2 regions of the Pseudoalteromonas sp. SR44-8 genome follow, and region 2 is predicted to be linked to the other one. Evidence: predicted binding sites of a transcription regulator. Region 2 holds the regulator's gene; the other holds the start of a gene.
The links. The regulator FliA, encoded in region 2, starts transcription of late flagellar genes. The targets are predictions, from matches to a motif close to CTAAAGNTNNNNNNNNNNNNGCCGATA.

Region 1 (19,339 bases), on a different contig from region 2:
AACTTAACGCAAGAAAAGCGCGAACTATTAAGTAAAGCGAATACCCTTTGCGCTGAACTGCATAATCATCAGCAACAAAATATTGCCATGGAAATGGTCGAAATTTTGGTGGAAATGAATCTCGATGCAGACACCCTCGCTACCGCATATATTACGCCGAGTTTTTTGGCTAATCTAATCGACATCGATACAGTAAGCGATGTGATGGGGAGCCATGTGGCAACTCTGCTAACGGGTGTTGCACAAATGGCTACTATTAGCACTTTGGCTCATCAAGGTACTGGCACCGTTCAAGTTGATAATATACGCCGTATGTTATTGGCGATGGTTGAAGATGTGCGCGCTGTGGTTATTAAACTTGCTGAGCAGGTATGTCATTTACGAGAGGTTAAAAACGCCAACGAAGAAGAGCGGGTGATTGCTGCAAAAGAAACCGCTGATATCTTTGCGCCACTTGCTAACCGGTTAGGGATTGGGCAATTAAAGTGGGAGCTGGAAGATCTATCGTTTCGCTATTTGCACCCTGATGTGTATAAAAATATTGCCAAGCAATTGGATGATAAGCGCCTAGGTCGCGAAGCTTATATGGTAGATATGGTTGAGCAAGTTAAAACTAAACTGGCTCAAGCAGGTATTAAAGGCGAGGTATATGGTCGGCCAAAACATATCTACAGTATTTACAAAAAAATGGCGCAAAAGAATTACGAGTTTGACCAGTTATTTGATATTCGCGCCATGCGTATTGTGGTGGATGAATTGCAAGATTGTTACGGTGCGCTGGGGATCGTACACACCAATTGGCGCCATTTAAATAAAGAATTTGATGATTATATTGCCACCCCTAAACAAAATGGTTATCAATCTATTCATACCGTAGTATTTGGCCCAGAAGGCAAAACGGTTGAAATTCAAATTCGTACCCACGCGATGCACCAAGATGCTGAGCTCGGAGTCGCTGCGCACTGGATGTATAAAGAAGGGGCGTTACCTGGGCGTGGTTCTGGGTATGAGCAAAAAATTAGCTGGTTGCGTAAATTATTGCAATGGCAAGAAGAAGTGGTTGATGGCAGCGATTTAGCCGAAGAGCTAAAAAATCAAGTGGTCGAAGATCGGGTGTATATTTTCACCCCTCGTGGCGATATTTTTGATTTACCGCTGGGCGCAACACCACTGGATTTTGCTTATTATATTCACTCAAATGTCGGTCATCGTTGTATTGGTGCAAAAGTATTTGGCAAAATTGTGCCTTTTACCCATCAATTACACACTGGCGATCAGGTTGAAATTTTAACCCAAAAACAACCGAATCCTAGCCGCGATTGGTTAAATCCATCACTGGGATATATTAAATCATCCCGCGCGAGAGCGAAAATACACCACTGGTTTAAACAACTCGATCGCGATAAAAATCTCAGTGCTGGTAAAGAAATTCTAGATAACGAATTGCAAAAGCTCGATTTGACCTACAAAAACTTAGAGCCGGCTATTATTCGCTATAACTTTAAAGAGTTAGATGACTTAATGGTTGCGATTGGCGCCGGCGATGTGCGTTTAAATCAGTTGCTGAATTTTATCACGGATCGCTCTGATGACGAGCCCGTCATCCGCTTTAAGAACCCGACTAAAATCAGCGGTGATAAAAATGGTATCGTGGTTGATGGGGTTGGTAGTTTAATGAGCCATGTGGCTAAATGTTGCCGCCCAGTTCCTGGTGAGTCAATAATCGGTTATATCACGCAAGGGCGTGGCATAGGTGTGCATAGGACTGATTGTGATTCTTTTAATAATCTAAGAACACAACATCCTGAGCGTGTTATTGCGGTTAGTTGGTCAGACGAAATTAACGGCTCTTATGCTCTGTGTATTAAAATTGAAGCAAGTGACAGAGCTGGGCTTATACGTGATATTAGTTCGGTACTGGCCAATGAAAAAGTTAATGTGCTGAATATGAATATGGAAACCGTAGACGACCGCCAATTAGCGTTGTTTACCATGCAAGTGGAAGTACATGATTTATCAAGTACCAATCGATTACTATCAAAATTAGATCAAATCGAAGGCGTGCATGAAGCAAAACGTAGTCATTAGGAATGTAAATGAACCAGACAACTAATACCTCGACGAATACCTTAACTGAGTTATTAGCCATTATGGCTAAATTACGTGATCCAGCAACAGGCTGCCCGTGGGATTTAAAGCAAGACTTTACATCCATCGTACCGCATACCTTAGAAGAAGCATACGAGGTAGCCGATTGCATTGAAAAAGGTGATTTCGGTGAGCTCAAAAATGAACTGGGTGATTTACTCTTTCAAGTGATTTTTTATGCGCAATTGGCACAAGAGCAAGGGTTATTTGATTTTAATGATGTAATGGCTGGGCTAAATAATAAGTTAGTGCGTCGCCATCCACATGTATTTGCCGATCAGCAAGGGCTGACTGAACAACAACTCAGTGAGCAGTGGCAAACCATAAAAGCACAGGAGCGGGCAGCAAAAGCTGAACCGCAGAGCGACACATTATGGCAAGATATACCTGCAAATCTGCCTAGTTTGAGTAAAGCCAAAAAAATTCAGCAGCGGGTTGCAGGATTAGGCTTTGATTGGCCTAGTTATCATGGTGCATTAGATAAAGTGGCTGAAGAAGTTGATGAAGTAAAAGAAGCGCTCGCGGTTGATCCATTTTCAGCACACAGCGCAGAAGAAATCGGCGATTTATTGTTTGCTACAGTTAATGTAGCACGGCATATTAAACGTGACCCAGAGCAATTATTACGTAGCGCCAACGATAAGTTTTCAGCGCGATTTGAAAAAGTACAAGCCTATTTATGTGAGCGTGGGCAATCGCTTGATACAGCAACCCTTGCTGAAATGGATGCCGCATGGGATGCGATAAAAAAGCAGCAGTAAATAATGCGAAACGCTGAGTGCGTTTTTTGTGCAGAGAATTACTAACTTTCGCTGGATTGATGGCAGTGCCTTTGCTATAATTTCGCCCCGTCTTGATTCTATATTTTTCCTTTTAATTCCTGATATTCTAGGGTTCGCATGAGTACAAAATTTATCTTCGTTACCGGCGGGGTTGTTTCCTCGTTGGGTAAAGGTATTGCAGCAGCATCGTTGGCAGCTATTTTAGAGGCCCGTGGTTTAAATGTTACCATTTTAAAGCTGGATCCTTATATCAACGTTGACCCAGGCACAATGAGCCCAATTCAACATGGTGAAGTATTTGTCACCGAAGACGGCGCTGAAACCGATCTTGATTTAGGTCACTATGAACGTTTCATCCGTACCAAAATGACAAGCCGTAACAACTTCACACAAGGTCGTGTATATGAAGATGTGCTGCGTCGTGAGCGTCGTGGTGAGTACCTTGGTGCAACAATTCAGGTTATTCCACATATTACCAACGATATTAAGCAACGTGTTTATGACGGTGCTGAAGGCCATGATGTGGCACTCGTTGAAATTGGTGGAACGGTTGGTGATATTGAGTCACAACCATTCTTAGAAGCAATTCGTCAGCTTGGCACAGAGATTGGCCGTGAGCGCGCATTGTTTATTCACTTAACGTTAGTGCCATTCTTAGGCCCTGCGGGTGAAGTGAAAACCAAACCAACACAGCATTCTGTTAAAGAGTTACGCTCGATTGGTATTCAACCAGATATTCTTATCTGTCGTTCAGATCGTAAATTACCAAATAACGAACGTGCAAAGATTGCTCTTTTCACTAACGTTGAAGAAAAAGCGGTTATTTCATTACCAGATGTAGACAGCATTTATAAAATTCCTGCGCTATTAAAATCGCAAGAGCTTGATAACTTTGTATGTCGTCGCTTCCATCTTGATTGCCCTGAAGCTGATTTAGTTGAGTGGGAACAAGTGTTATACCAAGAGTCAAACCCAACGGGTGAAGTGACTATCGGTATGGTTGGTAAATACATTGAACTACCTGATGCCTATAAATCTGTAAACGAAGCACTTAAACATGCAGGTCTTAAAAATCGTTTAACAGTAAACATTCAATATGTTGATTCACAAGATGTTGAAAGTAAAGGTACTGAGTTACTAGCTAACCTTGATGCTATTTTAGTTCCTGGTGGTTTTGGTGGTCGCGGTGTTGAAGGTAAAATTTTAGCGGCAAAATATGCCCGTGAAAATAAAGTACCTTACCTTGGTATCTGTTTAGGTATGCAAGTTGCGCTAATTGAGTATGCACGTAATGTTGCAGGCTTATTAGATGCAAACTCAACCGAGTTTAATGCTAACTCGTCAAGCCCTGTGGTTGGTTTGATCACCGAATGGTTAGATGCGGAAGGCAACATTGAAACACGTAGCGAAAAATCTGATTTAGGTGGCACTATGCGTTTAGGCGCACAAAAATGTCATTTAACACCAGGCTCAAAAGTACGTGAAGTATATGGTAGTGATGAGATTGTTGAACGTCATCGTCATCGTTACGAAGTAAACAATAATTTTGTTGAACAGCTTGAAAAAGCTGGCTTGAGTTTCACTGGTTTATCGGAAGATAAGAAGCTAGTTGAAATCATCGAGAATAAAGATCACCCGTGGTTTATTGCGGCTCAATTCCACCCGGAATTCACCTCAACACCGCGTGATGGTCATCCGCTATTTGAAGGGTTTGTTGCCGCTGCGCATATTCATCAAAAAGCGTCATCGTAATATGAATAAGCCGTGCACTATGCACGGCTTATTTGTTTTCAAAGCCGACGGCATTAAGGAAAATTAATAAAGTCGGAGTAGACTCACCATTTTGGGAAAAGAGGAATCAAGATGTCAAATATCGTAAAAGTGATCGGTCGCGAAATTATGGATTCGCGTGGTAACCCAACTGTAGAAGCTGATGTTCATTTAGCTGACGGTTCATGGGGCCGCGCTGCTGCACCATCAGGTGCATCAACAGGTACTCGCGAAGCACTAGAATTACGTGATGGTGATAAAGCACGTTACTTAGGTAAAGGTGTATTAAAAGCGGTTGGTTTTATTAATAATGAAATCGCGACAGCCTTAGCTGGCCAAAATGCACTAGAGCAAAGCACTGTTGACCAAGTAATGCTAGATTTAGATGGTACCGAAAATAAAGAAAAATTAGGTGCAAATGCAATCTTAGCAGTGTCATTAGCAACTGCAAAAGCTGCTGCACAATCTAAAAAAGTAGAGCTTTATGAGCACATTGCTGACTTAAACGGTACACCAGGTGTTTATTCTATGCCGTTACCAATGATGAACATCATCAATGGTGGTGAGCATGCTGATAACTCAGTTGATATTCAAGAATTCATGATCCAGCCAGTTGGCGCTGCCAACTTCCGTGAAGCGCTTCGCATGGGTGCAGAAATATTCCACAGCCTTGCCAAAGTACTTAAAGCTGATGGTCATTCAACCGCAGTGGGTGATGAAGGTGGTTTTGCACCAAACCTTGCCTCTAACGAAGCGGCACTTGCAGCAATCAAAGTTGCTGTTGCTAATGCAGGCTACGAGTTAGGCAAAGACATTACTCTAGCACTTGATTGTGCTGCGTCTGAGTTTTACGACAAAGAAGCAAATATCTACGACCTTAAAGGCGAAGGTAAAAAATTCACGTCAGAAGAGTTTAACTACTTCTTAAAAGATCTAACTGAACAGTACCCAATCGTGTCTATCGAAGATGGCCTTGATGAGTCTGATTGGGACGGCTTTGCACACCAAACAAAATTACTTGGCGATAAGATCCAATTAGTTGGTGACGATTTATTCGTTACAAACACTAAGATCTTAAAGCGTGGTATCGACAACGGTATTGCTAACTCAATCTTAATCAAGTTTAACCAAATTGGTTCACTAACTGAAACGTTAGCTGCAATCAAAATGGCTAAAGACGCTGGTTTCACTGCTGTTATTTCTCATCGCTCAGGCGAAACTGAAGATTCAACGATTGCTGATTTAGCAGTGGGTACTGCAGCTGGTCAAATCAAAACAGGTTCATTGAGCCGTTCTGATCGTGTAGCTAAGTACAACCAATTGCTACGTATTGAAGAGCAATTAGGCGCTAAAGCACCTTTTAATGGTCTTAAAGAAGTTAAAGGTCAGTAATTCTTTTATAAGAAGCTGATTTAAACTTTTGAAAAATCCTCGCAAATGCGGGGATTTTTTTGTTTTGTTAGATGATATTTTATGCAATAAGGTTGTAGGTGTGTAAAGTTTAAATTTAATAGGGGTTTAAGGTTCTTTTTTTGTTGTTTAATTGTTATTTTATTGGTGTAAAAAATAACAGTTAGCAGATTATGAAAAATAACAAGATTACTCATCTACTTAATGCAAAGTATCATGGTGAGCTCCCACCACAACAAAGAATTTTAGATTTTGCTCTTACAGATTCCGAATTTGTCTATCATTGGTTATGTCATGTTGTGTCATGCTCAAGCTGTCCACAAGAACTCGCAATTGTTTTGTGTTTAGCTAAGCACCATGAAATTAAAGCGCTTCAGATATTGACTCATTTTTGGCCAAAGAGAATAGTTAACCATGATACAGTTGATAGTTTTGCAAAGCATTTATCGAGTATGCCTAATGTTATAAGGCAATATGCAGAACCTGATTTGATAAATTTGTGGTCTAGCTTAATTACCCCAGCAGTGCCTCAATCTAGTGGGCAATCAACACCCGTGACGATAATAGAAAGTATGCTAACGGAAGAATTGGCCAACGAGATAATTAAGTTTGCTGCGAAGAGTTTAAGTTTAGCTGCTGTCTATGCAGAGGCGTCTACTAGACAGAGAGTTGCAGATATTAGGGATAACGAGCAACTTATAACGCAATTACCTGTAGGTGATATTTCGGTTGCTATACTACAGCGCCTCATGTGCTCTGATGACTATACTGATTTAGCTTATGCTGAACCTATGGTGGTTTACCGTTATGTTAAAGGCCAACAATATAAGTGGCACTATGATTTTATAACTCCCTCAAACGAAGATGCTAAAAATGAGCTAAATTTTTTCGGGCAAAGGCAACGTACACGTATTATTAATTTAAATGAGGGGTTTGGCGGCGGAGAAACGGCCTTTAAAGATTGGAATATAAGCGTAAAAGCTAAACAAGGGCAAATTATTAAGTTCAATAATATGTTTGATAATAAAGTGGACAAAAAGTCAGTACATAGCGGTAAACCAGTGTTATCGGGGGAAAAATGGATATGTACGCTGTGGATGCGAGAGAAGCCATTTTGGCTACGCGCATCTATATGGCATAAAGATTAACATTTAACGGATGATCACAGCTGAAATTGCTGCTTCAAAATCTGCCCTGTAAAGCTGGTTTTTAAATAAAAACCACGGGGTAGGGTTTTAATAATTTGCCCGTTTGGACCGATTGCATCGGTGACTATTCTGCTGTTAGCTGCTTTTGGGCGAATTTGCATCGCATCCCCTAAATGCCCTGAGATCTCATCAATACGTCCCAGTGCAATCAACTCCATTTGCTCTTCCCAGTCTCGCTGTAACTGCGCATCTTGCTCAGCGGAGGGTTGCCATAAAAAGCCACTGCCAATGGTCCTATCAAATGGCACAATGTCTCGCTCGCCTAGAATGGGTAGCCACAAGACATGATTGAGTTTTTTACGCACATTACTTTGCTGCCATGTCATACCTGTGACATTCAATAACGGTGTCACAGACACAAAAGTGGTCTCTAATGGTTTGCCTTTATATGAGATTGGTAACGTTTTAAGTTCAATCCCGAGCTCTTCAAAATCAGGGGTTGGTTTGGAACCTGCCGTTGCACCTAATGCATATTCAATCAATTGTCCCGTCCAGCCTTTTTCCTTTAATAAATGCTCAGGTGTTTTAAACTGATAATGACTTGCTAATTGGCCTAATGTCAGCCCTGAAATGTTGCTAACACGTTGCATTAATTCATTGATTGAATGTGGTTTTATCGGTTTCATAGCGAGTTATTTGGTTGTATAAATTCACTACTCATGATAGCAAAAGAGTTTAACCGTGGATATCTTTGCGTTTGGGTGTTTTTTGTTCAGTGATAGTTTGCTGTGTTTTTAGGCAAGGTGAAACTTGCTGACTTTAAGCTTAATGTATTGAATTTAATGGTTTTTAACTGTTAAATTTGCAAAGCCTTTAAGCTGTGTTGAAAACTTGTTGGGATAAATACATAACTATGAACAATGTTATCCACAGAAACTGTGGAAAAGGCAAGTTATTGGATCTGTTATTGTGGATTTGTTTGCAAAATGAGCTGCATAAACTAAAGTTATGCACAAGCTGTGAGTAAGATGCGTAAAACTCTGAATATTGTTTGCCGTATTGCAGGTAATGTGGAACAATCATTAAAAATCGACTTACAAATGAGGCACTAAGGTGATTGATGCCGAAGGTTTTCGTGCCAATGTCGGAATTGTAATTTGCAATAATCAGGGACAGGTCTTTTGGGCCAGACGTTATGGTCAGCATTCTTGGCAGTTTCCTCAAGGTGGTGTTGATAGTGGCGAAACAGCAGAGCAGACCATGTTTCGTGAATTACACGAAGAAGTCGGCTTGCGTCCTGAAGATGTAGAAATTGTCGCAAGTTCAAAACATTGGTTACGTTATAAATTGCCCAAGCGTTTGATCCGCCGAGACTCCAGTCCGGTGTGTATTGGGCAAAAGCAAAAATGGTTTTTATTGAAACTGCGTTGTAAAGACGAAGACGTCAACTTACTAAAAACACATCATCCGGAATTTGATGATTGGCGGTGGGTAAGTTATTGGTATCCGGTAAGGCAAGTTGTATCGTTTAAACGCGATGTTTATCGCCGTGTTATGAAAGAATTCGCACCCTTTGCGATGCCTTTTAATAAACGTGAACAGTCCAAAGATACTTGGCGCCATAAAGGTAAATAATATAAAGGAGCAGTATTATGCTGGCTACACTCAGAGCTATTGCCGAGTCCGTTTCGCAACAAGCGAGTTTGGATAGTGCGCTAGCATGTTTTGTTGAAATGGTGAAAGATGCCATGAAAACTGAGTGCTGCTCCATTTATTTTGCTGATTACAGTCAAGATAATTTTGTATTAATGGCAACCAGAGGGCTTAATCCCGCAGCCGTGGGTAAGTTTAGAATCGGTTTTACCGAAGGTTTAGTTGGCTTAGTAGCACAACGAGAAGAACCTATTAATATTGCCTTTGCCAAGTCTCACCCCCGTTTTAAACTCTCTCCTGAAGTGGACGAAGAAGGCTTCAACGCATTTTTGTCTGTGCCTGTAGTTCATCAAAAAAAAGTACTGGGCGTTATTGTTGTACAACAGAAAATTGCCCGTGTATTTAGTCAAGATGAAGAGTCTTTTTTAATTACGTTATCTGCGCAACTAGCGTCGCAATTAGCCCATGCAGAAATCAAAGAAGTTCTTCGCCAAGATGAGTTTTCTCATCAGACCTCGGTGCTAAAAGGGGTTTCTAGCGCGCCAGGAATTGCGATAGGGCAGGCGTTTGTTATTCTGCCGAAACTTGACTTTAAATCGATAGAATTAAAAAAAGACGATAACTGTATTGAGCAACGCCGCTTATTTACTCAAGCTGTTGCTGCAACCCGCAAAGAATTTAACACCTTGTCGATGACTCTTAGCGATTCCATCCCTAAAGAAGCGTTGGCAGTATTTGAGGTGTATCAGCAACTACTGGATGCAAAAAGTTTAGGGCAGAATGTTGAAGCACAGCTGCAAGAGGGCTGGTGTGCAAAAAGTGCATTGAAAATAGTGATCGAACGATTGATCTCCCAATTCAATGCCATGCAGGATCCTTATATCAAAGAGCGTGCGGTTGATGTTAAAGATATCGGCCTGCGCGTACTGCATCACCTCGTAAATACTGAACACGCAGTAAAAAGTTATCCTAAAGATACAGTACTGATCGCTAATACTTTAACCCCAGCCATGCTTGCAGAAGTGCCTAAAGGCCATTTAGTTGGCGTGGTGAGTGTTAACGGTGCGGCAAATAGTCATGCGTCAATTTTAACCCGTGCCATGGGGATCCCTGCAATTTGGGGTATTGAAGATTTACCGTTATTGCAGTTTGATGGTAAACCAATGATTTTAGATGCATACGCAGGGCGATTATATATTTCGCCTTCGCAAATGCTACAAGATGAGTATTTACAATTACAGCACCAAGAAAGTCTATTAAACGACAAGTTTGTGGCTGAGCAAGAATGCGATGCAGTGACATTAGATGGCGAGCATATTAGCTTGTTGCTCAATGCTGGTTTGGAACTCAATACTGAAAAAGCTAACACCAAAGTCTGTGATGGCGTTGGCTTATACCGAACTGAAGCCTGGTTTATGCAAAAAGGCCAGTTTCCATCACAAATAGAACAAGAGAATTGGTATCGCGAAGTATTAGCCAGTTATCATCCAGAACCTGTAGTGATGCGTACGCTTGATATTGGTGGTGATAAAGCACTTGATTACTTTGATATTACTGAAGAAAACCCATTTTTAGGCTGGCGGGGTATTCGTGTCACATTGGACCACCCAGAGATCTTTTTAGATCAGCTCAAAGCCATGGTTAGAGCAAATATTGGTTTAGGTAATTTAAAAATTATGCTGCCAATGATAAGCGGTACCGAAGAGGTTGATGAATCTTTAGCGTTGTTAGAGCAAGCCTATTTTGAACTGGAAGAAAAATACCCAGAGCAAGCCATTGAACGCCCAGAGATTGGCGTAATGTTAGAAGTCCCTTCAAGTGTATTTATGCTCCCTGAATGGTCTAAAAAAGTAGATTTTTGTTCTGTGGGTAGTAACGATTTGACGCAATACTTACTTGCCGTCGATCGTTCTAATGCGCGTGTTGCTGATTTATTTAATCCCTATCATCCTGCGGTATTAAGAGTACTGCAAAAAGTTGCAAAAGAGTGTCAGCAATATGAAATGTCCTTTAGTTTATGTGGTGAATTAGGTGGCGATCCTGAAGGTGCAATACTGCTGATTGCGATGGGTTATCGACGCTTGAGTATGAACTACTCATCATTAAGTAAAGTTAAATGGGTATTAAGACGTTTAAAAGCCAGCGATATGGAAGCATTACTGGCGGAGTGTTTAGCACAATCTACTGCAAAACAAGTGCTTAGGTTAACGCGTAATTTTATGATTGAGCATCAACTTGGTGAATTATTTTATACCCCAAATCAGGCTTCTTAGTAGCCTAAACGAGTGCTGTAAAGATTCGATATAATCGATTAGTATATGCATATAATAAATTCAATTTTATAAGAGTGTACGATGCATGATTTAGTTATCCTGATTATCAGCTGCGCGCTATTAGGTTGTGTGGTTGGTTTTTTAGCTGGGTTATTAGGCATTGGCGGCGGATTAATTATTGTGCCAGTACTGAGTTCATTATTAGTGCATTTTAATGTTGTTGCGGTTGATCATGTACTGGTTATTGCTATTGCTACCTCGCTTGCCTCTATTTTATTCACTTCAACGTCATCTGCATTAGCGCACCATAAGAATCAAAATGTGCCATGGGAAATTGCGCCTTGGGTTATGTCTGGCGTTGGACTTGGTGCTCTGATCAGTGGTTTTGCCGCGAGTTTAATTCCAGAACAGTTATTACGCATCGTTTTTGCTGTTAGTGTGGTGTTTATTGCTGCTCGTATGGTGTTGTCTGCTCGTAATAAACCTGTCGCGGTCAAACCTATGCCAAGAGGCCCAATTATTGGCGCTATTAGTGCAGTGATGGGCGGATTATCAGGTTTGATTGGTATTGGTGGCGGCGCATTGATTGTGCCGCTACTACATTATTTTTCAGTTGATATTAAAAAAGCCATAGGCTGCGCGGCAGCATGTGGCATTGTGATTGCGTTATTTGGCTCTGTGGGGTATATCAGCGCTGGTTGGCAAGTAACCGATTTACAACATGGCTTTGCAGGTTTTGTGTATTTACCAGCATTATTAGGTATAGTAATAACTTCGTGGTTTATGGCACCAATTGGAGCCAAAGCAACGCATTATTTACCTGTTTCAACGATAAAAAAAGTGTTCGCGGTGTTACTGGTTATTATCGCGCTTCAAATGGTTTTTAGTTAAGGTTTAATTTTTATGGCTCTTGAATTTCCAGACATCAATCCGATTATTTTCTCTGTCGGTCCTCTCAGCGTACGTTGGTACGGTTTAATGTATTTAATTGGTTTTGCTTTTGCGATGTGGTGGGCAAATAGGCAAGCGGCTAAACCTAACTCGGGGTGGACAAAAGAAGAGGTCAGTGATTTACTGTTCTACGGTATGTTGGGAGTCATTCTGGGTGGTCGGATTGGCTATGTACTGTTTTATCAATTTAGTTATTTTTTAGAAAATCCACTGTATTTATTTAGAATCGATCAAGGTGGTATGTCTTTCCACGGTGGCACTTTAGGGGTGATAACCGCTATTTGTGTGTTTGCCTGGACACGTAAAAAACAGTTACTTGCAGTGGGGGATTTTGTTGCTCCGCTAGTGCCGGTTGGCCTTTTAGCAGGGCGTATTGGTAACTTTATTAACGGCGAATTATGGGGCAGAACTACCGATGTACCATGGGCTATGGTATTCCCAACTGGTGGTCCACTGGCGCGTCACCCATCACAGTTGTATGAGGCATTTTTAGAAGGCCTAGTGCTGTTTATTATTCTGTATGTGTTTACAAAAAAGCCACGTCCAGCGGGCAGCGTAGGCGGATTATTTTTACTAGGCTACGGGGTATTTAGATTTTGCGTTGAGTACGTACGTGAACCCGATGCGCATTTAGGTTTATTTGGCGGCTTTATTTCAATGGGGCAAATATTGTCATTGCCGATGGTCATCGCAGGCCTAGGTTTGATAATATGGGCGTATAAAAAGCCACAGCCAGCTGTTGCCAGCAAAGCTTAATAAAAGAAGTTAACAATGAAACAATATTTAGAATTATGTCAGCGCATCGTTGATGAAGGCGTATGGGTTGAAAATAAACGTACAGGAACTCGTTGCTTAACGGTTATCAATGCCGAGCTTGAGTATGATGTGGCAAATAATAAGTTCCCAATGATCACTACCCGTAAAAGTTACTACAAGGCGGCGATAGCTGAATTGTTAGGTTATTTACGTGGTTATAGTAGCGCTGCGCAATTTCGTGACATAGGTTGCATGACTTGGGATGCTAATGCCAATGAAAACCAAGCATGGTTAAATAATCCGAACCGCCAAGGTGAGGATGACATGGGCCGAGTATATGGCGTACAAGCTCGTGATTGGCAACGCCCTGATGGCACTGCGTTAGATCAGTTGAAAAAAGTCATTGATAATTTAAAAAATGGTGTGGATGACAGAGGCGAGATCATCACTTTTTATAATCCGGGTGAATTTGAGTTAGGGTGTTTGCGCCCATGTATGCACACGCATACTTTTTCGCTTCTTGGCGATACGCTTTATTTAACCTCGTATCAGCGTAGTTGTGATGTGCCACTTGGTTTGAACTTCAATCAAATTCAATGTTTTGTATTGCTTGCACTGGTCGCGCAGATCACTGGCCACAAAGCAGGTAAGGCCTATCATAAAATCGTTAATGCCCATATTTATGAGAACCAACTGGAATTAATGCGCGATGTGCAGTTACAGCGTGAGCCATTTGCATCACCTACGTTGACGATTAATCCAAATATTAAATCACTCGAAGATATCGAAACGTGGGTCACCCGTGATGACTTTGAGGTAAATGGCTATCAATGCCACGATGCAATTAAATACCCGTTTTCAGTGTAACAATTAATAAGCATCATAGTTTTAAGGAGAGAATAATGAAAGCAGTGATCCCAGTTGCAGGACTTGGCACCCGTATGTTGCCAGCTACTAAAGCTATTCCAAAAGAGATGTTACCGATTGTAGATAAACCCTTGATTCAATATGTAGTTAATGAAGCGGTTGCTGCGGGTATTAAAGAAATTGTATTAGTGACTCACTCTAGTAAAAACTCTATTGAAAACCATTTTGATACCAGCTTTGAGTTAGAAGCAACGCTAGAGAAGCGGGTTAAACGTCAGTTACTTGCTGAAGTACAAGCTATTTGTCCAAAAGATGTGACAATTATTCACGTTCGCCAAGGTGAAGCAAAAGGGTTAGGGCACGCAATAAACTGCGCTGCGCCGATTATTGGTAACGAACCGTTTGTGGTTATTTTACCAGACGTAATTATTGATGACGTTGAAAGCGATCTTCAAAAAGATAATTTAGCTGAAATGATTACTCGCTTTAATGCAAACGGCGAAAGCCAAATAATGGTTGAGCCTGTGCCTATGCAGGATGTTGATAAGTTTGGTGTGGTCGATTTAGGCGACGTAAAGCTTGAACAAGGGCAAAGCGCAGCGATCCTTAATATGGTTGAAAAACCTCCTGTGCATAGCGCACCATCAAATTTGGCTGTGGTAGGTCGTTATGTGCTAAGTAAAAATATTTGGCCATTACTTGCAAAAACTCCCGCAGGCGCCGGCGACGAAATTCAGTTAACAGACGCAATTGCTATGTTGATGGAAAAAGAATCTGTTGCTGCTTATGCGATAAAAGGGCGTAGTCATGATTGTGGTAGTAAGTTGGGCTATTTAAAAGCTACTATTGAATTTGCACTGCGTCGTGATGAATTTAAAGATGAACTAAGTGATTTTATTAAAACCTTAGTTTAAGCTCATTTATTGAGCCTAACTTATAAAAGTGCCTTAGTGGCACTTTTTTATTGCTTAAAAATCCTGAAACTGGCACTGACTTTGCTTATAATATGGCATTATTTATTTTTGATGCTAACAGATGATGTGTTTTAAAAAGCAAGCTTGGTATACCACAGTGTTGGTTACAGCAACTGTCTGGCTTAGTGGGTGCAGTAGTATTAATGCTAACTCGGTGGAACAGCAGCCTGCATTAATTTCTGATCAACAAGTCAAAGAGTATGTTCAGCAATGGCACTCGCAACAAGAGAGTATTACTCGTTTAGCTGCGATGGAGGAAGACTTGCAACTATTAATAATGGCACTTTCCTCTCAAACTGATATTGCAGAAAACCCAGCGATGCTTCGCGATGATAATGTTACGGTGGCTCATTATGCTGAAAAAAAACAGACCCCTGATACTGCTAACTCCTCAAAAAAGATCGAAAATCGCCCCCAGCCACTGTATAACAATTCACTGCCAGGCGCGCAACTTGGGCTGTATTTAAAACCGCAAAGAGTGAGAACGCAAATAACAAAGTTACAGCAGCAATATCCACAGGCATTTAGCCAATTAGATTTTGTAATGACTGAGCGTCAAAATAAAGGTGTTACCATGTATGGGTTACGAGTTGGGCCATTTCAAAATTATACTGAGGCCAATCTATTTTGTTCTTTAGCGCAAAGTTTAGGCCAAAAATGCCTGAGTGCTCCGTTTGTTGGTGAGCCACTTTAACTAAGCCAGTTATTTATCTGATTTTTATGTAATTAATCTTAAAGTAATTGTTCTAATTGCCGATAAATCTTATGATAGGGGCTCTTTATGGTAATGCCCCATTTTTATAAGGATTTAATATGAAACGATCTCTTGCTATTATTAGCGCTTTTTCTTTAATTCACTCTTTTCCTACATTAGCGACAAGCGCTGACTTTTCTGCAACAGTTAAAGTACAAAACACTGTTGTTTTAAGTAAGGGGGAAGATCTTAGTTTTGGTACTATACGTGCTGTAGCACAAGCTGATGGCGTCAAATTTGCGACACTGACAATTAACCCCAACCCTAATGCAGCAATTAAAACCACTAAAAATGATGACGGAGATGCTTTAATTTCAGTCATTGAAGAAGGTTCACCTGCTACTTTTACAGTGTCAGATGTAGTACCTAATGCGGCACTTACTATTACTAAACCAGGCACAGGAAGGCTTGAATCTGCATCAAAAGGAGCGGGTGAGCCGCAATTCTCAATTGATGGTTGGAAGTTCTTTATTACTAGTGGACCAAACATAAACACGGCTTATGACGAGACAACGCCAAACTTAATCGCCAGTGAAAAAGGTGAAGTTGAATTTGCTATTGGTGCCACATTGTCTACAGATAACTTAGTAACAACAGTACCTTACAAAGATGTTGAATACACAGGTACTTTCCAAATCGAAGTCGCTTATTAAATCGCTTCTAGTGCGACTTTTACCTTATGCAGTGGCTGTAAGTATTTTAATTTACAGCCCTAACCATTTCGCAAATACCATAGAGCAACAGTCGCTTGATTTTGGCACGTTAGTCATACCAAGTAACAGTAATGTTAGTTCCGTGATAATCAAAGCGAACGGTGACATAAATACTATGGGTAAAATTTATGTACTAGAGAAAGGACGACCTGCTGAGCTATTACTAACCGATTTCCCTGCACATACAGAATTAACTATGCAATTAGTTAATTCTGTAACCTTACAGCACAACGCACAGGGTAGCAGCAGCGCCGATTTTGAAGTACGTCTTAATGGCTTTCCAAAATCTACCATCACTGATGATTTAGGTGAGGCGAAAGTGTTTATAGGCGGCACATTAATAACAAAACCTAGTAGTAAAAGCTATTCCGATGGCGACTACTCCTCAACTACTAACCTAGAAATTTCGATTGACTACTAAGGACTGAGATGTTCAATAAATTAACAGTGATGTGTGTGCTACTAACAGCATTTTTTAGCCAAATGGCCTTGGCAAACTTATTGATTTCACCTACCCGTGTTACTTTTGATGAACGCCAGCGTAGTGCTAAAGTCACGGTGATCAATAATTCTGATGAACAACGTACGTACCGAGTAGTCTGGAGTGAAAAACAAGCTTTACCAGGTGGGGGTTATAATAATTTAGCGCAAGTGACCGAAAACAGTTTATCGCCAATGACACGTTTATCCCCTAAGCAAGTGACCTTAGCAGCAGGTGAAAAACAAACCGTTAAAATTGCTATTCGGAAGCCAAAAGGTTTGCAGCAAGGCGAATACCGCTCGCACTTATTATTTCAAGCTCTACCTAACGAAAATAAAGAGCAAAAATCAGGAATACAGATCAACATGATTATGAGCTTTAGTATTCCCGTTGTTTACCGTGAGCAGCCAGAACAACCTAATGTTACGATCACTCAGGCAAAGATTATAAAAAATGCCAATCAGACCAAGCCAAAAATTCAAGTTCAACTGCAACGACATAACAACTTTAGTAGTTATGGAAAACTCAGCGCTTATATAAAAACAGCATCAGGCGAGAATGAGAAAGTGGCTGAAATTAGCAATTTAAGCCTGTATCCAGAAGTTGATACTACCATTGCAACACTGAGCCTATTTAAAGATAAACAGCTGCCAACACAGGGCAGTATTTTCCTAGATTATCAAGGTGCTGAAGAATATAAAGGGGTTGATTTTGCTTCATACACACTCGCTATTGGGAAATAATCTTAAGCGTTATTAAGCGAATAAAGTGATCCGTATATTTACTCTTGGGCTTTTATTTTTAAGCTCAATGAGTTTTGCTAGTGCTGTGCAAACTGCTGATGTGTTGCGCACACTTAAAGCTATTCAAACTAAATTAAATCAACCGCACCCGAAAGTGAGTGCACAGCAGCCCGTTATAGCCGAACACAGGCAACCTGCAGCACAGCGCATTGCCGCCGGTGAATTTTTACTCTTTTCGCTGCACTTAAACGGTGAATATCTTGGTGAAGCATTTGCGATTAAAAGCGAACAAGGTGTGTTATTGGGGTTATCGGGTTTAGTCGAAATATTACAACTGGCTATTAATGTTGATATTGCAAATGGCACCGCTTCAGGTTGGTTTATCAATGAAGCAAACTTATTTACACTAAATGCTACTGAACCTAAACAATTAATTTTTAATAATCAAGTCGTTACGCTATCTTCGCAGCAACTACTAATTGATGATGATATTTATATTGATGCGGCCGTTTTACAGCGCGCCTTCTCAGTTGCTATTATCCCTGATTATGCGAATTTAACGCTAGAGCTTACAACGGAGCAATTGTTTCCTGTTGCTGCGCAACAACAAAGGCAAAAGCGTTTGTTTAACAACCAGCGTAAAGGGGATAACCAACCTACACAACCTTGGAAGGCTAGTCCCTATCAGGCGGTTTCAATGCCAGTGGCTGATTTACAGCTAAATTATCGTCGTGATAATGATAGCAGCCGTACAAGTTATTCATTATTAGGCGCACAAGATTTTGCGTACCTTTCAGCAGAATATTTTTTAGCAGGACGTGAACAAGATTTATTGACTGACTCTCGGCTGACATTCTCTAAACAAGATGTTAATAACAGCTTACTCGGTGTTTTTGCAGCCAGCGAGTTGGAGTTTGGTGATATCACTGCAACGCAAGTAGGTAGTCGTTATAACGGTCAATATGGCCGTGGTTTTAAGTTTTCAAATTATCAGTTAGATCGCAAAATAGATAACAATCGGATTAATCTCACAGGTGCTATCCAGCCCGGTTGGGATGTTGAGCTTTATCGTAATGGCATTTTAATTGAACAACAGTTAAGCCTTGCAGATGGCCGTTATATATTTGATAGTATTGATTTACTGTATGGTGAAAATAACTTTGAGTTGATCTTTTATGGTCCGCAAGGGCAAGTTGAACGCAAAACAGAATATTACTTTATTGACGGTAATCAATTGGCGCAAGGAGAAGCTGCATACGAAATATCAGTATCAGAACAAGGTAAACAATTACTAGGAAGTGAAAGTAATTCACAACAAAGTGGCTGGTTAGCGGCAGGGCGATACGAACGTGGTTTGACTGATAATATCGCGATTTACACCGGGGCTATGGCGCAAAAGCGTGAGGACGATGAGTTTTATCAATTTGCTTTTGGTACCAATATCAACCTGTTTGAAAGACTGTTGGTTAATTTAGACTACGAGCAAAATAACCAACAACAAAATGAATTAGAACTCACAGCAAGAACTCAACTGGCCGATCAATCACTGCTGTTTACCGTTACAGATCGCTCGGATCAACAGCAAGACTTGCAAAGTTATCAATTCGATATGTCGGGTGAGTTGATGCAAAATCGTTATGGTCGCCTTAATTATCAAAACAACTATTTATTACAGCATTCAAGCTCAGGTCGCGACCTACAACAAGCCTATAATCGTTTTAATTATAGTTATTCAGGCTTCTCTGTGAACAACCTATTGCAATGGCAAAATGTAAATGAGCAAAGCAAAGTATATGGGGCAACCCGTGTGCAAGGACGAATAGGGCGTTTATATAGCCGTTTTGGTTTTGATTATTTATTATCGCCAGACAGTGATATTTTAAGTTACCAAGCTGAATTTAATCGCAGTATTACTG
Region 2 (14,003 bases):
TACCTAAAGTAATTAAGTATTGGTAGTTTAATTTGTCTTCTAACTCTTGGGTATACTTTTCTGGCATCACCCAGCGAGCAGTATCGACTACATTAAGATTCTCATCACGATTTAGCATCACTCCTTTAAACCACTTGGGTTTACCAAAAAGCTGATTAACTTCACCTAATTGATGAATACCACCTAATGCTTTTAATGGTACAGCGAGAGTCAGCCCTGCCACTTCAAAGAATAACGCCTGAAACTCGCCGTCAAAATAATCTTCTTGACGCTGTACAGGAGTCTTGTCTTTAGCAATATTTAACTGTTCGCTCACTTTAGCTATATCTTTGATATTAGCTTGGATCTGTGGTTTCTCAAGGAGCGGTGTAATTTGCGCTGGTATTTCTTTCTCAAGGCTCGTCTTTGGCTCATCAAGTGCGTTTGGCTGCACAATCGTTTGCTGCGATGCCTTTAGTGGCATTTTATTGCTACTTTCTGTGGATGGAACTTGTTCGAGTAATTTTGCAACCGGGTGTAAGTCTGTTGACTCATCGTCTTCGCACAGTAAAGCCCCCAAGTACTGGGTCATTACTTTTTCATTAGCAAATAATTGCTTACTCATTCATTAACCTTGTTCAATCAAATAATCGAGTAATGCGCGATAAGCATAAACACCTCTTGAGCGTGGACAATACTGAATCGGTACTTGTTGAGCTAAACTTGCATCACGGAACTTAGTGTCTACGGGTATTACCCCTGGCCATACTTTTTCTTGGTACGTTTGCTGTAATGTCTTATATGCTTCAAGGGATGCATTTGTGCGCTTATCATACATTGTAGGGATAATGGTATATTGATACTGCTTTGATTGCGAGCTTTGCATTAATTCCATGGTCCGCATCATTCGGTCAAGCCCTTTGAGAGCTAAAAACTCAGTTTGTACTGGCACTAAAATGCGCTCACTTGCAGCCAATGCGTTAACCATTAAGACACCTAACACTGGCGGGCAATCTAAAATAGCATAATCATAATGCTCACTAATTTTTGCTAAGGCTTTTTTTAAGATAAGCCCCATTCCGGTCTTATTACCCATACTACGATCGAGTGTCGCTATAGCCATAGTTGCAGGAAGAATATCTAAGTTGTCTATGTTCGATGGACACAAAGCTTGCAATATTTCTTCACTTGCCATGGTGTTACCACGGGCAAATATATCATACACACTAACTTCTAAATCTTCTGAATCAATGCCAAAGTAATACGTTAAAGATGCATGAGGATCGGTATCAATCAGTAATACCCGCTTTCCTTGCAGCGCTAATATACCAGCTAAACTCACAGCCGTGGTCGTTTTCCCTACTCCGCCTTTTTGATTTGCTACCGTCCAAATTTTCACATCACACCTTATTTTTGTTCGTTGCGCGTTGTAATTCGTATACCACCGTGTGGGAGTTGGATCACTTTAATAGTGTTATCATCACTTGGCAACTCAATTGGCTGCTCAGCTTCAGTTTCTATTGCTGATTGCTCGATTGATACAATGGGCTTGGGTGGTAAACCATATTTTGATAATGCAACGACTACTTTACGATTTTCAGCGCGCCCTTGCTCTGTATCATTATCGGAAAAAGGAGAATACTGACCGTAACCTTCGATGGCCATTCGCGCAGGGTTGATACCCAATGCATCAAGTTCGACTAAAATAGAGGTCGCTCTTGCAACAGATAGCTCCCAATTAGAACGAAACATTTCATTATGAATAGTTTCATTATCGGTATAACCACGTACTCTGACGTAGTTATCTACAGGAGCAATAATATCGTTCACTAATTTTATTACTGCTTTCGCGCGTTGATGCGCCACAGCACTGCCACTGGAAAATAACATTCCTGAGCTTAACTCAATAATCAACCAGTCTTGGTGTAACTCTAAACTTGCTTCGCCATCGCGTATTTCATCGATCAAAGCTGATTGTAATTTAGTTAATAAACTATCTAGCGGTTTACCTAAGTGTTTTTGTTTTATGTTACTGGTGTCGCTTTGGCCATCAAGTAACTGCGGGCCAACTTCTTGCTTTTGAATACTCTCACCAAACAACAGTTCTTTTTCTGGGCTTACTCTGTCGGTTAATAAACCAGTACCGGTCACACCTTGGCCTTCTTGGCTATACTGACGAGCTGACTTGTCAAAAACCTGCTCCAGCGAATCAGATAAAATTTGGAAGCTTTCTTCTTTATTAATCGCAATCGCATACATCACTACAAAGAATGCAAACATAATAGTCATGTAATCGGCGTACGACACTAGCCAACGTTCTGTATGCTGACTTTTGGTCGATGAGTGACGAAGTCGACGGCGCATCATAATAATTATTCTTGTAGCTGACTTGGACGCTCTACACGATACGCTTCAAGTTTCAGCTCAATATTGACAGGGCTATCACCTTGGCTCATTGCAATAATTCCTTCAGCTAATAACTCATGAAACAGCATCTTTTGTTCTACTTGTTGTTTTAGCTTATTAGCCATGGGTAAAAACAGTAAATTTGCTAAACCAACCCCATAGATGGTCGCGATAAAAGCCGTCGCAACCCCCGCACCTAACTTTTCAGGCTCAGTGATAAATGACATTGCTTGGATCAGACCAAGCACTGCACCTAATATACCGATAGTAGGACTGTAACCGCCCAACGCCTCATAAACTCGACTGGCTTCAAGCAGCCGTTCTCTTTCTAGCAATAAATCAATTTCTAACGCATCTCTGAGTTTTTGCTCACTGTTGCCATCAATCAGTAAACTCAAGCCTTTGGCAACGTATGGATCCGGATGGGTTAACGCTATTTCTTCAAGTGCTAAATACCCTTCTTGGCGGGCTTTTTGTGACCAACTTTTAACTTGCTCAATTGCTCTGTCGATATCATGACTTGGAGGAAAAAACACCCAATGACTTATTCTTAAAACTTTATTAAACGTATGTGCCGGTGTTTGTAGCATTACAGCACCTAACGTACCACCCAATACAATAATTAGTGCTGGGCCATTAAATAAAGCACTTACAACCCCACCCTCTAGTGAGTAACCATAGCCAATCGCCAAAAGTGCAACGAACAGGCCTAGAAACGACAACTTATCCACAACCAATTTCTCGAACTAACCGATTAGCAACCTCTTCAAGTGCGATACTTGCCGACGATAGCCCAGCGTTAGCAACCGCCTGTGGCATACCATATACCACACTGGTTTTTTCATCTTGCGCCCAAATAGTGGCGCCGGCTTGTTTGAGCATTCTTGCACCATCTCGTCCATCAGCGCCCATGCCTGTAAGTACCACAGCTAACACATCACCTTGAAAAGATTTGGCTGTACTAGCAAAAGTAACGTCAACACTGGGCTTATAAGTGATCCGCGCACTGTCGTCCTCAAAAACACGTAACGTGCGATTTCCACCTCGTCCCTCAACCAGCATCTGTTGACCACCTGGCGCTAGATAAGCGACGCCTGGCATTAATCGGTCGCCTTGTTGTGCTTCTTTTACTTTTATTTTGCACAAGCCATTTAAACGAGCGGCAAATGCTGGCGTAAACGCAGCTGGCATATGCTGTATTAACAAAATGGGATGTGGGAAATTGGCCGGCAACTTAGTCAAAATAGTTTGCAGTGCGACAGGCCCCCCTGTGGAGGTGCCTATTGCAACTATTTGATATTTCTTACCCGAAGCACGTGTATTAGCTGCAATGTTCGAAGCGGGCGCTGTGCTGCGGTTAAAACTTCTATCAGGTTGAGTTATCGCAGGTCGACTTGTTGTACCTGCAGAAACGGAAGGTATTGATGTCGGTGTCGGCCTACTGAAGCGTGATAGACGCTTGCGTCCAATTTCTTTTACTTTATTTTGTAATAACTTAATCGCATCTTCATTATTACGAGCAATGTCTTCAAATTTTTTCGGTAAAAAATCTAAAGCACCCGCATCAAGTGCGTCTAAGGTTGCTGTTGCGCCATCACGGGTCAAGGAAGAGAACATCAGAATTGGGGTTGGATTTGCTGCCATGATCTCTTTTACAGCACTAATACCATCAAGCACAGGCATTTCAACATCCATAGTGATTACATCTGGACGCAATTGATTTGTCTTGTCTACCGCTTCTCTGCCATTTACCGCAAAACCAATTACTTCAATATCCTTATCTTGCTCGAGTATTTCGCTCACCCTGCGGCGAAAGAAACTTGAATCATCAACAACTAAAACTTTAACTGCCATTGGCATACTCTATGTAAATTTTATCTGTGAGAGCCATATATAGCTCTCACAATAAGATAAGAATTGGACTAACCTGCGTAATGTTTTAACAGGTTTGGAACATCTAAGATTAGCGCTATACCACCGTCAGACGTGATCGTTGCACCTGCCATACCAGGTGTTCCTTGTAGTAAAGCATCAAGCGGTTTAATAACAACTTCTTCTTGACCAATCAATGAATCCACTACAAAACCAACTTGTTGCGTACCTATTTGTACAATTACAACATGGCCTTGAGCTTTGCGTAATGATCTGTCAGCACCTTTGACTAACCAATGTTCTAAATAAAACAACGGTCGTGCTTTCTTACGAACAATAATGGTTAATTGGCCATCAACTACATTCGTTTTAGTTAGATCTAGGTGGAATATTTCATTAACACCAGCCAGTGGTAATGCAAATGTTTGCTCACCGACAACCACCATCAATGTCGGCAAAATAGCCAACGTTAACGGAACTTTAATTTCTAGGATTGTACCTACACCTAGCTCAGATTGAATACTCACAGAACCATTTAGTTGGGTAATTTTGGTTTTCACCACATCCATACCCACACCACGACCCGAAATATCAGAGATCTGTTCTTTGGTGGAAAAGCCTGGTGCAAAAATAAGGTTATAGGCTTCTGTATCAGATAATCGAGCAGCTTGCTCGTGATCAAGCACCCCTTTATTGATTGCTATTTTTTTCAGCTTTTCGGGATCCATACCAGCACCATCATCTCGGATGGTAAGCAAAATATGATCACCTTCTTGCGATGCTGATAAAGTTACAGTCCCAGTCCTTGCTTTACCTGCCGCTTCACGCACATCAGGCATTTCAATACCGTGGTCTACAGAGTTACGCACCAAGTGGACTAAAGGATCTGCCAGTGCCTCAACTAAGTTTTTATCTAAATCAGTTTCTTCACCCACGAGCAATAAATTGATGTCTTTTTTCAAACTGCGGGCTAAATCACGTACTACGCGAGGGAAACGACCGAACACTTTCTTGATCGGTTGCATCCGCGTTTTCATCACCGCACCTTGCAAGTCCGCAGTTACTACATCAAGGTTTGAAATGGCTTTACCCATCGCTTCACTTTCAGTATTGGTTGCTAAACTGACTAGGCGATTGCGCACTAGCACAAGTTCACCGACCATATTCATTATTTGATCAAGGCGTTTTGTATCAACGCGCACAGTGGTATCAGCTTGTGGTGGAACTGATTTTTTCGCAACAGCTGTCGCTGGAGCTGGCTTTTCAGCCGCTTTCGCAGGCTCAGACACTGCTGGTTTAGGCGCAGGTTTAGCTGCGGCAACAGGTGCTGGGGGAGGGACTGGTTTTTGAGCGGGTGTTGGCTCAGTATCTGCAACTGCTTGTGGTGCACTCCCTTTGCCGTGCAATTCATCTAATAATGCTTCAAACTCATCATCGCTGATCTCGTCTGGACTATTACTTTTAGTTGGCTCTGATGACGCTTGGGGCGGTTTAGGCGCAGTATTTTCGGTGCTTGCAGCATCTTTATTACTGACCAAACCAAAGCTACCAACACCATGTAATTCATCTAATAAATTATCGAATTCGTCATCAGTAATATCACTATTTGATGACTCATTGCTAACTGTTACTGCTGGAGTTACAGGACTTTGTCCTTTTCCATGCAGCTCATCTAGCAAACTTTCAAATTCATCTTCTGATATATCATCGATTTGAACATCTTTTTTATCGCTATCAACTTGACCATCAAATAACAAGTCAAATGCAAATGGATCATCAGAATCATCTAAAATAGCATCAGCATCAACAACAGGAGTATCGTCTGCAGGCTCAGCAGCGCCAGTTAGTTCTTCAGCAGTTGGCGGCAATCCCAATTTATGTAAAACAGCCAGCAACTCTGGATTTGCAGGTTCTGGTTTTTCTCGGCTTTGGATGGTCGCAAACATTTCGTTGATAGTATCGAGCGCTTGCAAGATCACGTCCATCAGCTCAGAATTAACCTTACGAACACCTTGACGCAATAAATCGAAAACGTTTTCTGCACCGTGACAAGCGTCAACTAGCTCAGTCATGCTTAAAAAACCTGCGCCGCCTTTTACCGTATGAAAACCACGGAAAATTGCATTGAGTAATTCGGTATCATCTGGGTTATTTTCAAGCTCCACCAGCTGTTCTGACAAAAGCTCAAGAATTTCTCCAGCCTCTACTAGAAAATCTTGTAAAATATCTTCATCGACTTCAAAGCTCATGCAGTTCTCTCCTCTTAGAAGCCCAAGCTTGATAATAAATCATCAACATCATCTTGTCCTGAGACAACATCATCACGAGATTCTTTATCAATAATTGGCCCTTCAGGGCCTGCAAGTGTATTTTCAGCAGGCGGTTTTTCAATGACTGGTGCTATTGTTTTTGTTTCGCTATCATCTTGGCTACCAAATGCTGTCAACAAGTGGATCAAGCTGTCTTCTACTTCTCTAACAAGCTCTATCACTCGACGGATCACTTGACCTGTTAAATCTTGAAAATCTTGTGCCATCAAGACATTGGTCATGAGTCCTTGCAACTCATCCGTTTTAGTTTGCGAGCTATTCATGAACTTATCTAAGCTGTGGCATAATGTTTTAAACTCACCTAGCTCAATTTCACGATTCATTAAACGATCCCAAGTGGGTTTAATGTCTGAAATATCATCTGCAAGCTGTTGGGCAATTGGTAAACTTGCTTCTACAGCATCCATGGTTTTATTAGCAGCGTTCTCTGTCATTTCCATAACATAGTTTAGACGCTGCTTAGCATCGGGGAGTGCGTCTTTGGTCAAATCAGCTAAACGTGTATCAAGCTCAAAATTTTTCAACGCATCATGAAGCTGACGCGTAAGTTTGCCTACTTCGGCAAATAATTCTGATTGCTCTTTTGACGCCGCATCAATAATTAACTGATCAGCTTTATCTTGTTCACCATTTTCAAGGTAAACCACAAGCTGCCGGGCTTGTTCTAAACTGATCTGAGGCGCAGCTGGTGCTGACATAAGCCTCTCCTATTTATTTAACCTAAACGCTCAAACACTTTTTCCAATTTGGTTTTCAGTGTTGCGGCTGTAAATGGTTTAACGATATAGCCGTTAACACCAGCTTGTGCAGCAGCAACAATTTGTTCTTTTTTAGCTTCTGCTGTTACCATTAAAACAGGGATGTGTTTCAGGCTGTCATCGGCCCTGATAGCGCGCAAGAGGTCAATTCCTTGCATGCCAGGCATGTTCCAATCTGTTACTACAAAATCAAATTCTTGATTCTGCAACATCGGTAAAGCTGTTGAGCCATCATCAGCTTCTTGTACATTTGTAAAACCCAAATCTCTTAACAGATTTTTGATAATACGTCTCATCGTCGAAAAATCATCAACAACAAGAATTTTCATGTTTTTATCCAAAACATCCTCCGGTGAGGTCTGAACCTATATTTACTTACTACTAGTTAATCCAGTCATTGATTTTTGCTTTGAGCTTAATCATCGCCTGACCATGTATCTGACTCACACGCGATTCGCTTACATCGAGTATATGTCCAATCTCTTTTAAATTCATTTCATCATTATAATAAAGCGACAATACTAACCCATCTCGTTCAGGTAAAGATTGTATAGCTGTTAATAATGATTGATTAAAACGTTCATTTTTAACGTTATTAAAGGGCTTGTCTAGTGCTAAATCATGTCCCACTGGTGTGATAACATCTTCATCAATTCCCAAGTCTTCTATACCTAAAACCTTACTTGAATTTACATCACTAAGAATATGATGGTACTCATCTAGCGTAATATCAAGTTTTTCAGCAACTTCACTATCTTTAGGTTCTCGATTCAGGCTGCTTTCTAGCTCACTAATCGCTTCAGCAACTCTGCGGCTATTACGGTGCACTGAGCGAGGAGCCCAATCACCTCGGCGCATTTCATCCAGCATCGCACCACGAATACGAATGCCTGCAAAGGTTTCAAAGCTTGCACCTTTAGTCGCATCAAAGTTTTTTGATGCTTCAATTAACCCTATCATCCCCGATTGAATCAAATCATCGAGTTGCACACTCGCGGGTAAACGAGCGATCAAATGACAAGCCACTTTTTTAACTAAAGAAGCATGTCGCTCAACAATCACATTTAAATTTTGTGTCGATTGATATCCCATCGCTTTATTCACCGATGCCGTCATAGTTAGCCGTTTACTAATTTTTCTATGAAAAATTCTAAATGGCCAGATGGTTGATTAGGTATAGGCCATTTAACTGCTTTTGTCGCTAATGTTTTAAATGCAATTGCCGCTGGAGAATTTGGAAATAAATCAACAATTACTTTTTGACGACGAGTTGCTTTACGCATGTTTTCATCATAAGGGACTGTTGCAACCAATTCCATTGAGACATCCAAAAAGCGATCCGTTACTTTTGAGAGCTTAGCAAATAGTTCGTGGCCTTCACGCATACTGCGCACCATATTAGCAACTATTTTAAACTTATACACACCATGCTCACGACTCAACACTTTGATTAATGCATAAGCGTCGGTTATTGAGGTCGGTTCATCACATACTACTACCATGACATCTTGCGCTGCGCGCGAAAAACTTAATACCATGTCAGAGATACCAGCAGCAGTATCAACAATTAATATATCAAATTCGGTATTCAACTCACTAAAAGCACGAATTAATCCAGCATGTTCTGATGGTGAAAGTTCCACCATACTTTGTGAGCCTGACGTCGCTGGTACTATTTTAATTCCTGCAGGCCCTTCAACTAAAATTTCATCGAGCTCACATTCACCTGATAGTACATGAGATAGATTACGTTCAACCCGAAGCCCTAACATCACATCACAATTTGCTAAACCCAAATCGGCATCCAGAACTAACACTCGGTTTCCGAGCTGACCCAACGCAATCGCAGTGTTAAGTGAGACGTTAGTTTTCCCTACGCCACCTTTACCACCTGTTACAGCGATAACTTTAACGCCGTTATTATTGTTTTGACTCATTTTACGCAGGCCACTTGCTTGATCTAATACTGTGTTAATCATACATCCCTACTGTGCTTGACGCTACTGCTTGGCGTCGTGAATGTTGTGCTTTTGTTCTTTTTAAATACAATTGTTCTGCTTTTTTTACTAATTTCTCTGCATTGGCGACCCGAATGTCCTCTGGAACGCGCTGACCGTTAGTAAGATACCCTATTGGAAGGCGATTTTGAATCGCTATACTAATAATCTCACCTAAACTTAATGATTCGTCTAATTTAGTGAAAATACAGCCACTTAATTGTACCTTCTTAAAATGTCTTACGGTTTCTTGTAAAACATTAATTTGTGCGGTCGCACTGAGCACTAAATAATTGCGAATATCGACACGTTGATTACGCATTAGTGTATTTAGCTGCTCAGTTAAACGTAAATCACGTTGGCTCATTCCCGCAGTATCTATTAATACTAGACGCTTATTTCGTAAATGATATAAAACTTCTGCTAATTCATTGGCATCTTTAACTTGTTTTACACCACAACCGATGATCCGGCCATAAGTAGCTAACTGTTCATAAGCGCCAATACGGTAAGTATCAGTGGTAATTAGCGCAACTTTATCTGCGCCATATTTTTGTGCGCCAAGGGCTGCAAGTTTTGCCACGGTTGTAGTTTTACCTACCCCAGTAGGACCAACAAGTGCATATACCCCGCCTTGGCGAAGGATTTCGTTATTTGTAGTATGCATTTGGTTTTCAACCATTTGCAATAGTGCTTGCCAGGCTTGCTGACGTGACACATCGTCCGGAATAAAGCAGGCCATTTGCTCTGCAACTTCACTGTCGATACCCATTCCAACTAAACGATCGATCATGCATGCGCGAGTAGGATCGCGACGCGCTAAATCTTGTTGCATCAAACCCGATACCTGATACTCAAGTAATTGACGCATCGCAGCCATTTCATCACGCATAGCGGTGATTTCATCTGTTTTGGCTGCACTTTTTGTTGGCATCGGAGTATCTAAATCATCAAAACCACTTTCTAGATCATCATCAAAACCTAAGCTATGTGCTTGCGTTTGTGGACGCGGCGCAGTATCACGACGAGCAAAATCACTATGCGCTTGTGGTTCATGGCGAGCTTGCTGTGCTTGATGTTGTTGCTGTGGTTGATACTGAGTAGATGTATCAATCCCTGACTGGCTAAACATAGACGCAAGCTCAGGTGAGCGTGGACGCGGTGATTGGCGCTCTAATAATGCTTGTAAGCTATCAGCTACCGCAGCTTGCGGCTCATGCTGCGCACGTTGTGGCGCAGGTTTAACAAAGTTAGCATTCGTTTGCGGTTGCGCCTTAGCAACATGTGGTTGTGCCGGTGCGTTCGGGGCTGCTTTTTCATAATCAACGGCGGCAACAATCTCTACCCCATTGGCTAATTTTTTATTTGACATGATTACAGCATCTACACCGAGTTCATCTTTAACTTCTTTCAGTGCGGTGCGCATATCTTTAGCAAAAAAACGTTTTATTTTCATGGTTCAACCCCTTTAAAATCCGATTATTGGCCTACTGAGCTGACAATCTTGATCTGTCTTTCGTCTGGTACCTCTTGATAAGACATCACTCGCAATCCTGGAATGGTGTACTTAACAAAACGAGATAACACAGTGCGTAACATTCCTGACGTTAGCAATATCGAAGGTTCACCGGCCATTTCTTGGTTTTGATGCGCTTCATTTAATGATTGTTGAAGTCGCTCTGCAAGTCCTGGCTCTATTCCGGCACCTTCGTCGCCTGCATTTTGTAGTGACTGATGCAACATCTGTTCCAACTCAGGCGCCAAGGTTATGACAGGGATTTCTGATGACATTCCAACCGCGTCTTGAACAATTAATCTGCGCAGTGAAATTCGCACTGCTGCGGTTAATACATCAGGATCTTGGCTTCGAGGGCCATACTCAACAAGGGTTTGTACAATTGAACGCATATCGCGAATAGCAACGCCTTCATTTAATAAATTTTGTAATACTTTAACAATTGCTGTTAGTGGTAAAATATCTGGCACTAGCCCTTCAACTAAACGAGGATGACTTTTTGCCAGCATATCTAATAGATTTTGCACTTCCTCGTGGCCGAGTAACAAGGCCGCGCTGTTAGTTAGTAACTGACTAATATGCGTTGCTACCACAGTCGCTGCATCAACCACGGTATAACCGAGTGATTGTGCTTCATCTTTTTGATCTGGTTTGATCCAAATAGCGTCTAGACCAAAGGCAGGATCTTTAGTAGCAATCCCTTTTATTGGACCAAATACTTGGCCAGGATTAATAGCCAACTCATCACCGTGCTTAAGCTCGCCCTCACCACTTGAAACACCCATCATGGTAATTCTGTATGCATTTGGGTCTAACTCTAAGTTATCGCGAATATGCACCGGTGGAATTAAAAAACCAAGTTCTTGAGATAACTTTTTACGTACCCCTTTAATTCGGTTTAATAATTCGCCACCTTGTGATTGATCAACTAATGGAATTAAGCGATAGCCAACTTCGAGGCCAATTACATCAACTTGTTGTACATCATCCCAACCTAGCTCTTTTTGCTCTTGCTTGTTAGCAACACCAGTGCCTGTTGCACCGCCATTGGCAGCTTCTGCTTCCTTAGCAGCCGCTTCTTTGAGCTTACTTTGCTGGGTGTAATACGCTAAATAACCAAGTAAAGCACCAAGGCTTAAAAAGGCAAAATGTGGCATACCCGGGACCAAACCCATCACGATTAAAATACCCGAAGCAATAAATAATGATTTTTCGTTACCGAGTTGTTTCTTAAATTGATCGCCCATATTGAGCGATTCATTTTGACGAGTAACAACAATTGCAGTGCCAATAGATAACAGTAATGATGGTAATTGTGCAACTAGACCATCACCAATGGTCAGTAAGGTATACACTTCCATTGCGTTACCAAAGCTTAAATCATGCTGGATCATACCAACAAACAAGCCGCCAACAATATTGATGATCAGTATCACTATACCAGCAATCGCATCACCTTTTACAAACTTACTCGCACCATCCATAGAGCCATAAAAGTCCGCTTCACGGGTGACTTCTTCACGGCGGTCTCGTGCTTGCTCTGCACTAATAAAACCCGCATTCAAGTCGGCATCAATGGCCATTTGTTTGCCTGGCATCGCATCTAAGGTAAAGCGTGCCGATACCTCAGAGATCCTGCCTGCGCCTTTGGTGATTACCACAAAGTTGATGATGATCAAAATCAAAAACACCACTAAACCAACTGCGTAGTTGCCACCAATTACCACTGAACCAAAAGCTTCGATTACTTTACCTGCGGAATCGCCACCGTTATGGCCTTCAAGCAGCACCACCCGGGTACTGGCAACATTTAGTGCCAAACGCATAATAGTTGCAATCAATAGTACTGCGGGAAACATCCCAAATTCAACAGGCTTCATGGTGTAAACTGTCACTAACAACACCACTAATGCTAAAGCTATATTAAACGAGAAAAGAATGTCGAGTAAAAATGGCGGTAACGGTAAAATCACCATGCCCAGCGCAGCGAGCACTAGCAAAGGTGTACCAACACCTTTTAAATACTCTTTTTTATCTTTATTAAGTTGTTGTAATACAGCTTTAAATTCCATAATTCTACAATTTCAAAAAATTGACACTAAACGGAATTTGCAATAACTATTCCAAGTTATTAATTACGAGCTTAAAAGAATACTGATTATTCAAATCAATACTTATAGGCATCTGGAATTGGGAGTGTTTTATTCAATTTTGTAGGGCGTTTACCACGGCCTTTTTGAAAGCGTTTAAGCTGAAATACATAAGCTAAAACTTGTGCGACTGCAGTAAATAGTTGGTCAGGGATTTGTTCTCCTACTTCGGCAGTATGATACAGTGCTCGAGTAAGCATGGGGGACTCTACAATGGGTACCTCGTTACCTATGGCTATTTTTCTAATTTGCATCGCCATCTCATCAACGCCTTTGGCAACTAATATAGGCGCGCCAGCGCGCTCTGTGTCGTACTTTAATGCCACAGAGTAATGAGTAGGGTTGGTAACAACTACATCGGCATCTGGCACATCCTGCATCATGCGTCGCTGCGACATTTGTCTTTGCGTTTGTCTTATACGCGCTTTAATTTGCGGATCACCTTCAGAATTTTTATATTCATCTTTGACTTCTTGTAGAGTCATTTTTAATTCTTTGTGATGTTTATGGCTTTGATATGGCGCATCAATCGCAGCAATAATGGTTAAGGTGCAGGTCAGCCCTAAAAACATCCATGCGAGTATCTCTAAGGCATGAATGATATTGCCCGGCGCACTTTCAATACTCAGATGAAGAATTTCATCAAAGAAGGTGTTGATCAAAAAAATGGCAAAGCCCGCCACGACCACAAACTTTAAAATCGATTTCACCAACTCGACGCCCGCTTGTGGACCTAACATCCGCTTTATACCTTTTGCTGGTGACATTTTACTGGCTTTGGGTGCTGCCGCCTCCCAACTAAAGTTAAAACCACCTAACAAGGTATTACCTATGATACCCGCCAGCACAATAATAAACACGAACATCGCCATCGGAAATACTAGCGCATCGGCCACCGCTCCCCACACAGAAAACATTTTCGTAGTATCGTAGGTTTCATTGCGGTTCAAACTGAGCATGCGACCCATTATATTATACAGTCCCTTGCCAATCTC

Region 1: the regulator FliA is predicted to act here: its motif matches at 15,465-15,491, upstream of H5183_RS05955 (DUF4402 domain-containing protein).

The regions. Positions count from the first base shown of each region.
Region 1 is NZ_JACJDS010000008.1:136,489-155,827, forward strand. Features, by position in the region: gene relA (GTP diphosphokinase) at 1-2,088, shown strand, start outside; gene mazG (nucleoside triphosphate pyrophosphohydrolase) at 2,097-2,909, shown strand; gene H5183_RS05900 (CTP synthase) at 3,048-4,682, shown strand; gene eno (phosphopyruvate hydratase) at 4,794-6,092, shown strand; gene H5183_RS05910 (2OG-Fe(II) oxygenase) at 6,284-7,258, shown strand; gene mutH (DNA mismatch repair endonuclease MutH) at 7,273-7,944, opposite strand; gene rppH (RNA pyrophosphohydrolase) at 8,372-8,893, shown strand; gene ptsP (phosphoenolpyruvate--protein phosphotransferase) at 8,911-11,184, shown strand; gene H5183_RS05930 (sulfite exporter TauE/SafE family protein) at 11,266-12,075, shown strand; gene lgt (prolipoprotein diacylglyceryl transferase) at 12,088-12,891, shown strand; gene H5183_RS05940 (thymidylate synthase) at 12,907-13,758, shown strand; gene galU (UTP--glucose-1-phosphate uridylyltransferase GalU) at 13,794-14,672, shown strand; gene H5183_RS05950 (SPOR domain-containing protein) at 14,794-15,426, shown strand; gene H5183_RS05955 (DUF4402 domain-containing protein) at 15,546-16,139, shown strand; gene H5183_RS05960 (DUF4402 domain-containing protein) at 16,150-16,620, shown strand; gene H5183_RS05965 (molecular chaperone) at 16,629-17,423, shown strand; gene H5183_RS05970 (hypothetical protein) at 17,449-19,339, shown strand, end outside.
Region 2 is NZ_JACJDS010000006.1:55,143-69,145, reverse strand. Features, by position in the region: gene H5183_RS04190 (chemotaxis protein CheW) at 1-604, opposite strand, end outside; gene H5183_RS04185 (ParA family protein) at 608-1,378, opposite strand; gene H5183_RS04180 (flagellar motor protein MotB) at 1,387-2,346, opposite strand; gene H5183_RS04175 (flagellar motor protein) at 2,352-3,116, opposite strand; gene H5183_RS04170 (chemotaxis response regulator protein-glutamate methylesterase) at 3,109-4,239, opposite strand; gene H5183_RS04165 (chemotaxis protein CheA) at 4,308-6,506, opposite strand; gene H5183_RS04160 (protein phosphatase CheZ) at 6,521-7,285, opposite strand; gene cheY (chemotaxis response regulator CheY) at 7,303-7,686, opposite strand; gene H5183_RS04150 (RNA polymerase sigma factor FliA) at 7,727-8,437, opposite strand; gene H5183_RS04145 (MinD/ParA family protein) at 8,464-9,324, opposite strand; gene flhF (flagellar biosynthesis protein FlhF) at 9,317-10,798, opposite strand; gene flhA (flagellar biosynthesis protein FlhA) at 10,822-12,930, opposite strand; gene flhB (flagellar biosynthesis protein FlhB) at 13,026-14,003, opposite strand, start outside.